Regions from separate parts of the Exiguobacterium sp. s128 genome, predicted to be linked through region 2. Evidence: a T-box and tRNA genes for the amino acid it is inferred to sense, from the RefSeq annotation. Region 2 holds a T-box; the other holds one or more tRNA genes.
What was found. A T-box is a leader RNA that pairs with one kind of tRNA and senses whether it is charged. The one in region 2 lies ahead of ileS (isoleucine--tRNA ligase), so its partner is inferred to be a tRNA-Ile.
Positions count from the first base shown of each region.

Region 1 (7,388 bases), on a different contig from region 2:
GTCTGGTGTTCCTTGTACCCCTTTGGCTTCATAGGGCAAATCAATTCCCGTCGTGACACCTAGACCAAATTGGCTGTAATAGTTCTGCATGATCGCCGCCGCTGCATCAACACTCGCACCAGCCACACCATTACTCGGATAATTTGCCATCCGCATCGCGATGTTAAACATGTAGACGTTGGATGAACGTTCAAGTGCCGTCAGATCCGTAATCGGTCCCATGTTGACATACGACCCTTTTTTAGTACCGCCGATCGTAATCGGCGCATCGTTGATGACTTCATTTTGACGAATGACACCTTCCTCAAGTCCCATCGCAACCGTCGCTCCCTTAATCGTCGAACCGATTTGAAGGGACGTCAAGACGTTATTGATGGCAACATCACTAAATTTGTTCGTTGACGTGTCGAGTTTTTGTCCGGACATGGCAAGAATTTCACCGGTCTGCGGATTCATGACGACGGCATACCCTTCTTTTAGATAGCCACTGCCCATGCCGCGACCCATTTTGATTGCTTGCTGCAAGATTTGGTCAACTTGTTTATTGTATTCCGCATCAACCGTCAAAACGAGATCTTTCCCTGACTCGCCTTCCTCACGGTTTGGTTCACCAACCGGTTCGCCATTAAACGTTTCATACACATCATACGCTGGTTTCCCTCGTAATAAATCTTCATATTGTTGTTCCAAGAATGAGGTTCCGACACGGTCATTTAAGCTATAACCTTTTGCCTTAAACTCCGCTTGTTGCTCTGCCGGAATTTTCGAATATTTCCCGAAGATGTTACGTAATGTTCCTTCATAAGGGTACGAACGTTCATAAAACGGCTCGACAGAAACCCCTTTTAACTCTTCCAGGTTTTCATCGATGATTGCCATCTCTTTAGCGTCCGCGCCTAATTTAACAAGTTGCGGATCAAGGGCGTAACCGACTTCCATGTTGTGTTTGATCGCGATGATTTCCATCGTCTGATCATCAAAGTCGATATCTTTTTCTGTAATCGTATCGAGACGAAGTTGATCTTGTTCCGAAATCGATAATTCATCACGTGTTTCAGCATCCGGATACTTCTCTTTAACCGCTTGTTCATAACGACGGTCTGACTCGTCACCGTTGACGGCAATCCAGTAATCCTTCATATCCCGCTCTGTTACTTTCCAATCGTCTTTTGGCAACTTGATGATGGCTGCAAGGCGTGATGCAATCTCAATCCGCTCGTCAACCTTTGTGTTTTGAGAACGGCGGTAGACGATTGAATACTTCGAAATCGTATCGACTAACAGTCGTCCATCCCGATCGTAAATCTTTCCGCGTGGTACCTCGTACTTGGAGGCAATCATCTCTGTTTTTTGGACTTCCCGTGATATTTTCTCACCGTTGACGATTTGTACGACACCTAAGCGGAAAATTAAAATCGCAAACAATAAAAATACTACAAAGAACATTAAATTCAAGCGAAGCGGCAGGTGGTTCCGCCGTTTCCCTCTTACCGTGATTCGTTTCGCCATGGCGTACTCCCCTATCGTTCAAAAAGTCATCTTGTTTCATTATATAGAAGGAAACTTTCCATAACAACCTATCCCATCATTTTCCGCATAAAAAAAAGAACCGGTTTCCGTTTCGGGAAACCGATTCTTTTACCTTGTCTTTATTTTGCGTCAGCGTAAAGCTTCGCAACGTGATCCCAATCAACGACGTTAAAGAACGCAGTGATGTAGTCTGGACGACGGTTTTGGTAGTTGAGGTAATACGCATGTTCCCAAACATCAAGTCCAAGAATTGGCGTTTTGCCTTCCATGACTGGTGTATCTTGGTTTGGTGTCGATACGACAGCCAATTTGCCACCGTCGACGATGAGCCATGCCCAACCTGAACCAAAACGTGTTGTTGCTGCTTTTGCGAATGCATCTTTGAACGCATCGAATGAACCAAATGACTCGTCGATTGCTGAAGCAAGTTCGCCAGTCGGAGCCGCTCCGTCATTCTTTTTCAAGAGTTTCCAGAAGAACGAGTGATTCCAATGTCCACCACCGTTGTTGCGGACAGCTGTTTGAATGTTTGCCGGAAGCGAATCAAGGTTTTGAAGCAACTCTTCAAGTGATTTCCCTTCGTGCTCTGACCCTTCAAGTGCCGCGTTGACGTTCGTGACATACGTGTTGTGGTGTTTAGAGTGGTGAATCTCCATCGTACGAGCATCGATATGTGGCTCTAGCGCATCATAAGCGTAGCCGAGTTCTGGTAATTCAAATTTTGACATTTTCATGTCCCCCTTTATCCTATTTTCGGAATTTCAGTACTCTTTAAGACTAGCAAAAATAGTTGGTCAGGCGCAAGCAATCACCCTTATAAATTACTGTTCGTCACGTGGAGCGAATACAGAAACGCCGCCGCCTGGAACCGGGAACACACCAAATCCTTCTTCATCGATGACGACCGGTTCTTCCTGGTGATTCGTATAATCGAACCAATGCTCTCCCGCACGTGATTCACCAACGAACATCCGTTTTTCACACATATCCGCGTTCGACAGTAAGACCGCACAGCCCGAGTTCGGGAATTCTTCGACACCACGACGGACCCAACCGACACAATGTGGATCGTCGAGGTAATCTTCTTGTTCGCCATATGCTTTATGGTAACGGGCATACAACAAAGCATTGATCATCTCTTTTTTGCCTTCGACCGGATGAGGTCCTTGGACACCATAGTAGTCGCCATAGAAGACACATGGATAACCGTCTTTACGAAGGAGTACCGATGCATAGGCATGTTGTTTGAACCAGTCGTCAATCCACGATTCAAGCGATTCACCTGGTTGCGAGTCATGGTTATCAACAAACGTCACCGCGTTTGTCGGGTGCGACTCAACGAGTGTATCTGCAAATAACGTCGTCAAGTCAAATTCTTGTCCCTGTTGCGACGCTTCATGGAATTTATAATGAAGCGGCACATCAAACAAATCGATCGTATAATCCACACTGTCTAAAAATTGACGGCAATCATCTAAATCCGATTTCCAGAACTCACCGACCATATAAAAACCTTCCGGATTATCTCCAATCATCGATTTTGCGAATTCATTGACGAACTCATAGTTGATGTGTTTGATGGCATCCAACCGGAACCCTTGGCAATTGATTGTGTCTTTGAACCAATTCCCCCAATCGATCATCTCTTGACGTACTTCTGGGTGGTTGTAATCAATGTTTGCGAACATCAAGTAATCATAGTTACCGAACTCATCATCCACTTGGTCGTTCCAGTCTTTATTTTTACCGGAAATCTTAAAGACACCCGTTTTTTCTTCACGTGCATCAAAATCCGTTCCATTGAAGAACTCATGTGTCCAGATGAAATCAGAGTATTTACCGTTTCGACCCGGGAACGTAAACTTCGTCCACGCATCGATTTCGAATTCTTCTGAAATTTCTTGTGAACGGTCTTCCGGGTGGACTTCCACGACTTTAATCGTTTCTAATTCATCCGCTGCCGCTTTATGGTTCATGACGACGTCTGCATAGACGGCAATGTCATTTTCATGGGCAACTTGTATCGCTTCAATCAATTCATCTTTTGTCCCGTATTTCGTCCGGACCGTTCCTTTTTGATCGAATTCCCCTAAATCATAGACATCGTAAATGCCATACCCTGTATCTTCATCTGATTGCCCCTTTGATGCGGGTGGAATCCAAACAGATGTGATGCCTGCAGCACGCAGTTTCGGCGCTCTCTCTTTCAAGCGTTGCCAATGCTTCCCATCATTTTCTACATGCCACTCAAAAAACTGCATCATTGTATGGTTACGTTCCATCTCTCTTCGCTCTCCCTTAAATTGCCATAGTATGAATAGTATTGTATGAACATTATTACAATATCTTTAATATTCCCCAAGAAAGCAAAAATAAACGCACCCTCTCAAAAAAAGAGTGTGCGTTTCTACAATGGACCCTGCAGGACTCGAACCTGCGACCGGACGGTTATGAGCCGTCAGCTCTAACCAGCTGAGCTAAGGGTCCTTAAGTAATAGTAGCGGCGGAGGGAGTCGAACCCACGACCTCACGGGTATGAACCGTACGCTCTAGCCAGCTGAGCTACACCGCCATGATAGTTTGAAACAACTAATATCAGATTACTAAAATCAAACTCGAATGTCAATAAACTATCTCACAAAAACAAAGAGGAATTTCTTTTCAGAAATTCCTCTTGTTTCATCTCCCCATTCAGGCTGTTCCTGAACGTTGTTCAAGTACGAGGTCCGTAATGTTAACGGCATGATCGCCAATTCGTTCCAAGTTCGATAGTAAATCAACGAAAATCATTCCGGCTTGACCGGTACACTCCCCTGCATTAACACGCAAGACGTGGTGTTTACGGAATGAACGTTCAAGGGAATCAAGTTTTCCTTCTAACTCAAGCACTTGACGTGCTAACGAGACATCATCGAGCTCGACTGCTTTGATGGCCGTCTCAACGATTTTTTGAGTCAGGACATACATCTCATCCAACTCTTTTTTCGCTTGACTCGTAAAGACAATCCGGTTGACGATTTGGAAGTCGACGAGTTCGATGACGTTCTCGACGTGATCACCAATCCGTTCGAAGTCATTGACCGCATGCATCAAGAGCGAATGATCGTTTGATTCTCGCTCTGACAGATCATGTGCCGCCACTTTGACGAGATAACTTGTTACTTCAGTGTTCAAATGATTGATCGCATACTCGATTTGATCTGCTTCTGATACATCTTTTTTGTCATGTGACTGCGTATAACGATGTGCTTTACCAAGTGCTTCTTTAGAGAATTCACCCATCCGCAATACTTCCAGCTTCGCTTGATTCAATGCAAGTGACGATGATTGATTGAGGATGTTTTGATCCAAGTGACGTGGTTTTGAGTCGACCGTCGTATCCGTACCCGGAACGACTTTTTGGACGAGCCATGCGATTTGTGCGATGAACCAACATTGAATCAACGTGTTGACGACATTAAACGTTCCGTGTGCAAAAGCAATTTGCATTTTCGGTTCAAGATCAAGCGCTCCTGTAATCCAGGTGATGAAACTCGAGAATACAGGCAAAGCAATCAAAAATAGAATCGTTCCGACGATGTTGAAGATGACGTGCGCCGCAGCTGTCCGTTTTGCTGCAATCGAAGCACCGAGTGCCGCAAGAACCGCCGTAATCGTCGTTCCGATATTATCACCGAATAAGACGGGTAACGCAGCCTTGATATCGATCATCCCGCCATCATATAACTCTTGCAAAATCCCAATCGTTGCAGAGGAAGATTGGACAAGAATCGTAAAAATCGTTCCGACAAACACACCAAGAATCGGATTGTCTGACATCGACACTGTCAGTTCGCGGAACCATTCGCTTGACTCCAGTGGTGCCATCCCGTCGCCCATGAGCGTCAATCCATAGAAAAGTGCACCAAATCCAAAGAAGATCTGTCCGATGTATTGAATACGTTCTTTATTGAAGAAGAAGATCAGAAACGCTCCAAGCGCGATCGCCGGGAGTGCTGCTTCCTTGACGTTAAAGCCGATGATGAAGGCCGTGATCGTTGTTCCGATGTTCGCCCCCATGACGACACCAATCGCTTGCCGTAAGTTCATCAGACCTGCGCTGACGAGACCGACGACGATGACGGTCGTACCAGATGACGACTGAATCAAAACTGTGACGACAATACCCGCTAAAATTCCGAGCAGCGGGTTTGACGTATATTTATCTAAAATATACCGCAGACGGTCTCCTGCTGTTTTTTGAAGACCATCTCCCATATACTTAATACCGAATAGGAAAATACCAAGTCCACCAATAAAAGTGAAAATCATTTCCTGCAAATCATAGTTCATTTTGTCATCTCCTCGTATAAAAAAAGTGGAATTGATTTTTTATTAAGTTTCTGTCGTTCAACCTCTCCTATTATGTAAAGGTCTATTGAACTTGTAAACAGTTTTTCCGATATTTGATTGTTAAGGTTTTATTAATCTGTACTAAAACAGAAAATACGTTGGCATTAAAAGGATTTTAAATTCAAAAAGAGTTGTTACAATACAGAAGAAAGAGTGATTTCCATGCGTTTTTTAAGTCAACTACTTAATTACTTACAAACCACCCTAATTCCTAATCGTGTTTTTTTAAAAACTCGCTTGGCAGACATCACCCTTTATTTCTGTGGATTAGCGTGGATTTCCCTGTGGACGACGATCATCGATAGCATCCTGCTCGATCAATCGATCCCATTTGTGATCTGGTTCATCCTTCATTTTATCTTCATCGCAATCGCCGTTTTGTTGTATCTGTTATTCGTTTCTTATCTGAATCGTTGGCTCATCCAATGGCTTCTTCCGAAACCATGGGCATTTCGACAAGTATTCCCTTATACGGTTGCCGCCAATATCTGGACTTTTCCGATCGGCGTACTTTTCTATCAATTAGGAGCAACAACTATCGGAATATCCGTCCTGTTAGGAGGGCATATACTTTATTCGGTCCTCCCTCTCGTACAGGCGCGTAAAAAAAAGAACCCTTCCAAGGTCCAGCGGTGACCGGGCGCCGCATCTGATTTTTTCCCGACCGACAATCCGTCCGGCGGCGGATTGACTTTACACAATCCGTGTTAAACAATTGTAAATGTTCGATTTTCGTTCTTGTTTCTCGATTTTTAGGGAATAGTTCGATATGATAGTACAAGTAGTCATAAACAATCTGGCGTTATGCCGCAAAAGGGGATTTTCGATATGCCGAAAATGGTCCATCGCTCTAAGACTCGTCCCGTTCGTGTTGGGGACCTTGTCATTGGTGGAAGTAATGAAGTCATCATTCAAAGTATGACGACAACAAAAACACACGACGTCGAAGCGACTGTCGCTGAAATTTTACGTCTTGAAGAAGCAGGATGCCAAATCGTCCGTGTTGCTTGTCCAGAAGAACGCGATGCGCTCGCCCTTGCAGAAATCAAGAGCCGGATCAACATTCCGCTTGTCGTAGACATTCACTTCAATTATAAACTCGCTCTCATGGCCATCGAAGCGGGTGTCGATAAAATCCGCATCAACCCGGGTAATATCGGACGCCGCGAAAAAGTCGAAGCGGTCGTTACGGCAGCAAAAGCAAAAAACATTCCGATCCGGATTGGTGTCAATGCCGGTTCACTTGAGAAACATATTCTCGAGAAATACGGTTATCCGACTGCCCGTGGTATGGTCGAAAGTGCCCTGCATCACATCAAGATTCTTGAGGATCTCGATTTCCATGATATCATCGTTTCGTTGAAAGCATCTGACGTACAACTGGCACTCGAAGCATATCAACTCGCTTCTGAATCGTTTGATTACCCCCTTCATGTCGGAATCACGGAATCTGGTCCACTACGGAC
Region 1 is NZ_JACSMT010000002.1:16,519-23,906, forward strand. Features, by position in the region: gene KNQ13_RS01190 (peptidoglycan D,D-transpeptidase FtsI family protein) at 1-1,509, opposite strand, end outside; gene KNQ13_RS01195 (superoxide dismutase) at 1,650-2,258, opposite strand; gene KNQ13_RS01200 (alpha-amylase) at 2,352-3,812, opposite strand; tRNA gene KNQ13_RS01205 (tRNA-Ile) at 3,944-4,017, opposite strand; tRNA gene KNQ13_RS01210 (tRNA-Met) at 4,029-4,102, opposite strand; gene KNQ13_RS01215 (Na/Pi cotransporter family protein) at 4,222-5,862, opposite strand; gene KNQ13_RS01220 (hypothetical protein) at 6,085-6,558, shown strand; gene ispG (flavodoxin-dependent (E)-4-hydroxy-3-methylbut-2-enyl-diphosphate synthase) at 6,751-7,388, shown strand, end outside.
Region 1: it encodes a tRNA-Ile, which carries the amino acid that the T-box ahead of ileS (isoleucine--tRNA ligase) is inferred to sense. The anticodon was not compared.

Region 2 (7,388 bases):
GACGACGACTTGTTCTTCACGTGATGTCGGGACATTCTTCCCGATAAAATCTGGTCGAATCGGAAGCTCCCGGTGTCCCCGGTCGACGAGGACCGCCAACTGGATCATGCTCGGGCGTCCATGGTCGACGAGTGCGTCCATCGCGGCACGGACGGTCCGTCCGGTGTAGAGGACATCATCGACGAGAACGATGATTTTTCCTGTCACCGTCTCCGGCATGTCTGTTCCTTTGATTTCCGGCTCAAGGCTTTTTTTCGATAAGTCATCCCGGTACATCGAGATATCGACGACACCGAGTAAAACCGGTTTTCCTTCAATCTGTTCGATCCGTTTCGCTAGGCGACGAGCCAATGTCTCGCCTCGTGTCTTGATGCCGACAATCATCAATTGGTCGATTCCTTTGTTACGTTCGATGATTTCATGGGCAATCCGTGTCAACGCACGACTGATTGCAGCTTCATCTAAAATGACGGATGGTTTCATGATAGCTCCTTTCTCAAAAAAAACCTCCTGCTTAAAGTCGCAGGAGGTTGTTGAAGACAGACGTGTATGGTAGCGTCGTGCTACACATTTTTACACAAATGAAGTGTCTCCCTTTCGTAGCCTCTCCGGACTCGTTTAAAGGTGTGCTATTGGTAGGATCGTCAACGCGGACGACCGATTTGTGAGGCAGATGTCTCGCATCGCTCTCTAGGTGTTACTCTACCGTTTTATCAGAAAAACGTCAAGACTCTAGTTCAAGTTTTTTTAACTGACCGATCTCAAACGTCATCTCTTCTGGTAATGGTGCCTCGAAATGTAACATCTCACCAGTCCGCGGATGCTTGAACCCAAGAACAGCGGCATGAAGCGCCTGTCCGTTCATTTTCATCGTCTTCCGTGGTCCATATTTCGGATCCCCCGCAAGCGGGAAACCGATGTAACGCATATGGACACGAATCTGGTGTGTCCGTCCCGTTTCGAGTTTACATTCGACGACGGTAAATCCTTCATAGCGTTCGAGAACACGGAAGTGCGTCACGGCAGCTTTTGAATTTTTATCCGTCACCGTCATCCGTTGGCGGTCGTTTTTGTCACGACCGACAGGCGCTTCGATCGTTCCCAGTTCATGGGGGATCTCCCCATGCACTAACGCGATATAAAGACGTTCCGTCGTCTTGTCTTTTAGTTGTTGCGCAAGTGATTCATGTGCCAAGTCATTTTTAGCAACCATCAAGAGACCGGACGTATCCTTATCAATCCGGTGGACGATCCCGGGACGTTTTACCCCGTTGATGCCGGATAAATCCTGGCAGTGGTGAAGTAACGCATTGACGAGTGTCCCGGATACATGTCCTGCTGCCGGATGGACGACCATGCCTTTTGGTTTATTGATGACGATGACGTCACCGTCTTCATAGACGACGTCAAGCGGGATGTTTTCCGGTAATACTTCCAGTTCAACCGCTTCCGGTATCCGAACGAGGATTTCTTCCGTTCCGGACATCTTATAGTTCGGTTTGACGATTCGACCGTCGACTTCGACATGACCTGCTTTTAACCAATCCTGGACTTGTGAACGTGACCAGTCTTGTTGTTCGGCCAACCATTTATCGATTCGTCCTGTTGCACCATTGGCTTTTACAGCCCATTCATTTTGTTCATTCATTAATCAATCGTTCCCTTCTTAGTCAAACGCTCTTCAAACATGACGCTGATCAGCATCAAAATCACCCCAAACGTCAAACAGACGTCTGCGACATTGAATATCGGAAAATTATACCCGAACGGATAAAAATGAAAAAAGTCGACGACTTCTCCACGCGCCATCCGATCGATGAAATTTCCGATTGCCCCACCTAATAACAAGGCGACGCTCCAAGCAAATACTTTGTTTTGAGTTCCTTCTTTATACAGAAAATAAATCAATCCGATGACGACAACGACGGTGATCAAAAAGAAAAAACCAAACTTCCCTTCGAGCATTCCCCATGCCGCGCCACGATTCCGGTATGAATTCAGATAAAAGAAATTCGGAATGATCTCAATCGCCTGACCAATCGTCATCTGTTGGACGACGATCCATTTCGTCAGTTGATCCACTCCTACGAGTACAGCAGCAATCGCTAAGTAAAGCCACATTCTTTTTTTCCTCCACATCAAAAAAATAGTGAAGGACCGCTACGAAGTCGCCGTAGCTGCCCCTCACTGATTCATTATAAAGAATTGACGACTTCAGTACAACGTGGGCAAAGTGTCGGATGAGCCGAATCTTGACCAAGTTCAGTCGAATATGTCCAGCATCGTTCACATTTCTCCCCATCTGCCTTGAGAACCGTGATTGCAGTTGTTCCGTATGTCTTTTCAGCAGACTCTACAAATTCAATCTGTGAGACTTGTAATAACTGTTCCAAATGCTCGATCGTCGCAAGTAATGCTGTTGTTTCAGCGTTTGGTGCAAGCTGCAGTTTCGCTTCCAGTGTTTTCCCGACAAGTTTCTCAGCACGTGCTTCTTCGAGTGCTTTTAAGACGTCATCACGGAAAACGAGGAAACTGTTCCATTTCGCAATCAACGCTAGACCCTCTTCCGATACTTCCGGTGTTTCCGGAAGATCCGTCAAGAAGATACTTGCTGTCTCGACACCCGGAACGAATTCCCATGCTTCGTCTGCCGTATGCGGTAAGACCGGTGCCATCAATTGTAACAACGTGACGACCGTGTCATACATGACCGTTTGAACGGCACGACGCGCCGGTGCATCTTCTTTTTCGATGTATAAGATATCCTTCGTGTAATCGAGATAGAACGATGACAGATCAAGGACACAGAAGTTATGCAACAGTTGATACACTGCCATGAAGTCATACGCATCATACGCTGCTTTGACTTTTCCAACCAGTTGGTCCAGTTTCGTCCGCATGAAACGATCCGATTCCGGCAAGTCAGCAAACGCGACACGATGTGTCGTGTGATCGAATTGATCCAGGTTTCCGAGTAAGAAGCGGACCGTGTTCCGGATTTTCCGGTACGATTCCGAAACTTGTTTGAAGTTGTCCATCGAAGCACGAACATCTGATTGATAATCGACGGAAGCCACCCACAGACGGAGAATCTCAGCACCAAACTGTTGCATGATTTGGATCGGCGCAATCGTATTTCCGATGGATTTCGACATCTTCCGTCCTTGTCCGTCAAGGACGAATCCGTGACTGACGACCGCTTTATATGGCGCTTTCCCTGTCGTTGCGACTGCTGTCGAAAGGGATGAGTTGAACCACCCACGGTATTGGTCCGATCCTTCGAGATAGAGATCCGCCGGACGTTCGAGCTCCGGACGTGCTTCTAACACACCCGCATGTGACGAACCGGAGTCAAACCAGACATCCATGATGTCCGTTTCTTTTTTGAAAAGACCGTTTGGACTTGCCGGATGCGTAAAGCCTTCAGGTAGCAAATCGATGGCTTCGCGCTCATACCAGACGTTTGATCCGTGTGCTGCGAACAGATTCGCGATATGGTCAATCGTTTCCGGTGTGACGATTTCTGTGCCATCTTCTGCATAGAAGATCGGCAGTGGTACGCCCCACGCACGCTGACGCGAAATGACCCAGTCTCCCCGGTCTTTGAACATATTGTGGAGACGTGTTTCGCCCCATTCCGGTACCCATTGAACGCCTTTGATCTCATCCAGGATCTCCGCACGGAAATCTTTGATCGAAGCGAACCACTGGGGTGTCGCCCGGAAGATGACCGGTTTTTTCGTCCGCCAATCGTGTGGATACGAGTGTTTGATGAACGACAATTTCAACAACGCGCCGGCTTCTTCTAACGCAATTCCGATTTCTTTGTTGGCATCTTCATAGAACATGCCTTCAAAACCAGGTGCTTCTGCCGTCATGACACCTTTATCATCGACTGGGCAAAGGACATCCAGTCCATACGCCTGACCGATTCTAAAGTCATCTTCCCCGTGTCCAGGAGCTGTATGGACGACACCGGTTGCTTCCGCCGTGACATGATCGCCAAGCATGACGAGGGACTCACGGTCATAAAGCGGATGTTTCGCTTTGATGTATTCGAAGTCTGCTCCGTTGAAGACACGACCGACCGTCGCTTCTCCCCAACCTAATGCTTCGATGACTTCCGGTACAAGTGTCTCGGCAACGATATAACCTTTGCCTTGGTATTCGATCCGCGCATACGTCAACTCACCGCTGACGGAAATCCCAAGGTTCGCCGGAATCGTCCAAGGTGTCGTCGTCCAGATGACGAAATGATCCGTTGGTTCAAGAATGTTTTTCCCGTCCATGACTTGGAAGGCGACGTAGATGGCAGCAGAACGTTTATCTTGATATTCGATTTCTGCCTCTGCAAGAGCGGATTCCGAAGAAGGCGACCAATAGACTGGTTTTTTTCCTTTGTAAATATAGCCTTTGTTTGCCATATCACCAAACAGACGAATTTGTGCCGCTTCGAATTCCGGTTGCAACGTGATGTAGGGGTTATCATAATCCCCTAACACACCAAGGCGTTTGAACTGTTCACGTTGATGATCGACTTGCTCGAGTGCATATTTCGCACATAACTTGCGGAATTCAGCAACCGACATCGATTTCCGGTCGACACCCGCTTTTTGAAGGGCCGTTTCAATCGGTAATCCGTGCGTATCCCAACCTGGGACGTACGGCGAACGGAAACCGTTCATGGATTTGTAACGAACGACGATGTCTTTTAAGACTTTATTTAAACCATGTCCCATATGGATATCACCATTGGCATAGGGAGGACCATCATGCAAGATGAACGTCGGTTTCCCAACATTTTTTTCCTGGACCGCTTCATACAAGTTCATCTCGTTCCATCGTGCTTGCATGTCCGGTTCGCGTTTTGGTAAGTTACCTCGCATCAAAAATTCGGTTTTCATCATCAATAACGTATCTTTGTACTCCATCTGGCAATCCCTCACTTGTCTGTATTTTACGTACAAAAAAAGCCAAGCTCATCCCTGATAGGGACGAGTTTGGCTTGAACTCGCGGTACCACCCTACTAGCAACCCTGACATACGGATTACCACTTAAGAGCCTGATAACGGAGGCGAAACGACGAAACTTACTGATCAAGCGTTCAGTTTCGTACTCAAAGGGGATATCCTTTTTCATTTACTGATCGGGCTCACACCAGTCCCCGATTCGCTGACAGTATCTTGATAAAAGACGTGTCCTTCTCATTGATTTAACTTATATGACATCGTCGTCATTATACGCAACTGCCGGAATCTCGTCAAGCGCACCGCGGGTCGAACTATCAAACGCATCCCAGTCATGGCTTGTCAGTAATTCCATCTGCGCATCGATCAATACTTTAAACCGGTTTCGATAGAGCTCGATTTTTTTACGCATTTGCTCGACCTCGAAGTCTGTTCGTTGGGCACGACGTTGCGCAGCATCTTGGAGCTGTTCTGCCTCACGTTCGGCTTGTTTGACGATCAAGCTCGCTTCTTTCGTCGCGTTGGCTTTCACTTCTTCGGCGGCTTCTTGCGCTACGATGATGGATTTGTTTAATGTTCCTTCCATCGAGCTAAAATAATCGACACGGGATTGCATGTTTTGAATGACTTCTTGTTGTTGGCGGTTTTCTCGTAATAACAATTCAAAATCCTTGATGACTTGATCAAGAAATTCATTGACCTCATCTTCGTCATAGCCGCGAAACTTACGTGTAAATTCCTTATTGTGAATATCAAGTGGCGTCAATGGCATGATGAAATCCTCCCTCAGCTTGTTGGTTACCCTTTTAACAGACCGTATTGCAATTTGATTCGATCCCGTTTCGTTGAGCCGAGGACGGCAATCAGCTTGACACGTCCTGTTCCACGAAGGGACAATAAATCCCCTTCTTCTAACAGAAAACTAGGATCTTCCACGATTTTATAGTTGACTTTACTTTCACCTTGTTTAATCAAGCTTTGTGCTTTTTGTCGTGAAAAACCAAGAATTTCACTGACCACGGTATCAAAACGTAAGGAGCTGACAAACCCTAACTCTTCTTGCCATTCCTGCTCCTTGGTTTTCAGCTGTTCTTCGAAATCAACGACCGACAAACGGATTTTGGTTTTTCCGGCACGCTCGACGTTGGCTTCGATATACGAAGACACTTCTTTTGCGACCGCAAACTGAACGACTTGATCTTGAATCACGACGTCCCCAAATTTCCCTCGCTTCAGCCCGACGTTCAACAATGTCCCTGTGACCTGTCGATGCGACAATTCTACGAATTTGGTAGGATAATGGATACGATAAATGGCAATATCAAAATCGTTTGCATCGAGATCGTAGTAATCAGGTGCAATCAAAGCACGTTGTCGTTCTGCGCCTTCGAAACCGCCCTCAAAAAAGAGGGCACATTTCGTTCCGACGAGTTCTCGTGTGATCTGTTGTTCACGTGGATCCAAAAAATCAGTTAATTTAAACGTATAGGTCGCTTCGACATGGTCGATCCAGTTCAAGACGAGATCGACAAACTCCCGCTCATGTCCACGATAGTGATCGTATACACTCATTACAAGAAGATTGCTCGAATACCTGACTGTGCCAGATTAAGCACCAGAAAGGCAACGATTGGTGAAATGTCAAGCATACCTCCGATGGGCGGGATAATCCGTCGGAACGGTGCGAGGAACGGTTCGACTAGCATCGCTAATACTTGACCGAATTTAGATTCCCGAGCATTCGGGAACCAGGAAAGTAAAATGTAACCGATCATCACGTAACTGTAATATTGAAGTAACGTACTCAATGTACGCCCGATTGCGTACATGACTTGTGAATCCATGCTTACCACCCCTTATGGTTGATATCGTCTTCTCCGAGTAAGTTCGAAATACTCCCGGCTAACTCGACGTTGTTCGGAACACAGAGGAGTGTATTTTGACTAATCGTCGTAATCGTCCCATCAAGAGCAAACACGACACCCGACAAGAAATTAATCATTTGGCGTGATTGATCTTTCGACATCCGTTGCATGTTCACGATAACGGCACGATTTTGGCGAAGATGTTCTCCAATTTCCTGCGCTTCGTTAAACACACGCGGTTCACTTAAGATGACTTGTGACTTTGTCTTTTTAGTATGGATTGGCACGATGTTGGATTGTCTCACAGGGTCCTCCTTTTGAGTAATACTCGGGGTAGATTCCTCGTAAAACTCCTCATATTCTTGCTGTGAAGCACCTCTACCTTTATTTATTGTAGCATCATTTTCATATTCGAGTTCGTCTAAATCGTCTGTGTTACCAAGAAACAGATTTTGCATTTTCGATTTGAATCCCATATCGATTCTCCTTTCACATTTCTGGACAGTTTTATGGTTGTACCAAAACAGTACCAACCCGGACGTACGTCGCCCCTTC
Region 2 is NZ_JACSMT010000010.1:41,820-49,207, reverse strand. Features, by position in the region: gene pyrR (bifunctional pyr operon transcriptional regulator/uracil phosphoribosyltransferase PyrR) at 1-483, opposite strand, end outside; gene KNQ13_RS06120 (RluA family pseudouridine synthase) at 725-1,648, opposite strand; gene lspA (signal peptidase II) at 1,648-2,121, opposite strand; gene ileS (isoleucine--tRNA ligase) at 2,196-4,931, opposite strand; T-box leader at 4,988-5,218, opposite strand; gene KNQ13_RS06105 (DivIVA domain-containing protein) at 5,219-5,740, opposite strand; gene KNQ13_RS06100 (YlmH family RNA-binding protein) at 5,767-6,540, opposite strand; gene KNQ13_RS06095 (YggT family protein) at 6,540-6,812, opposite strand; gene KNQ13_RS06090 (cell division protein SepF) at 6,815-7,138, opposite strand; gene KNQ13_RS06085 (YggS family pyridoxal phosphate-dependent enzyme) at 7,341-7,388, opposite strand, start outside.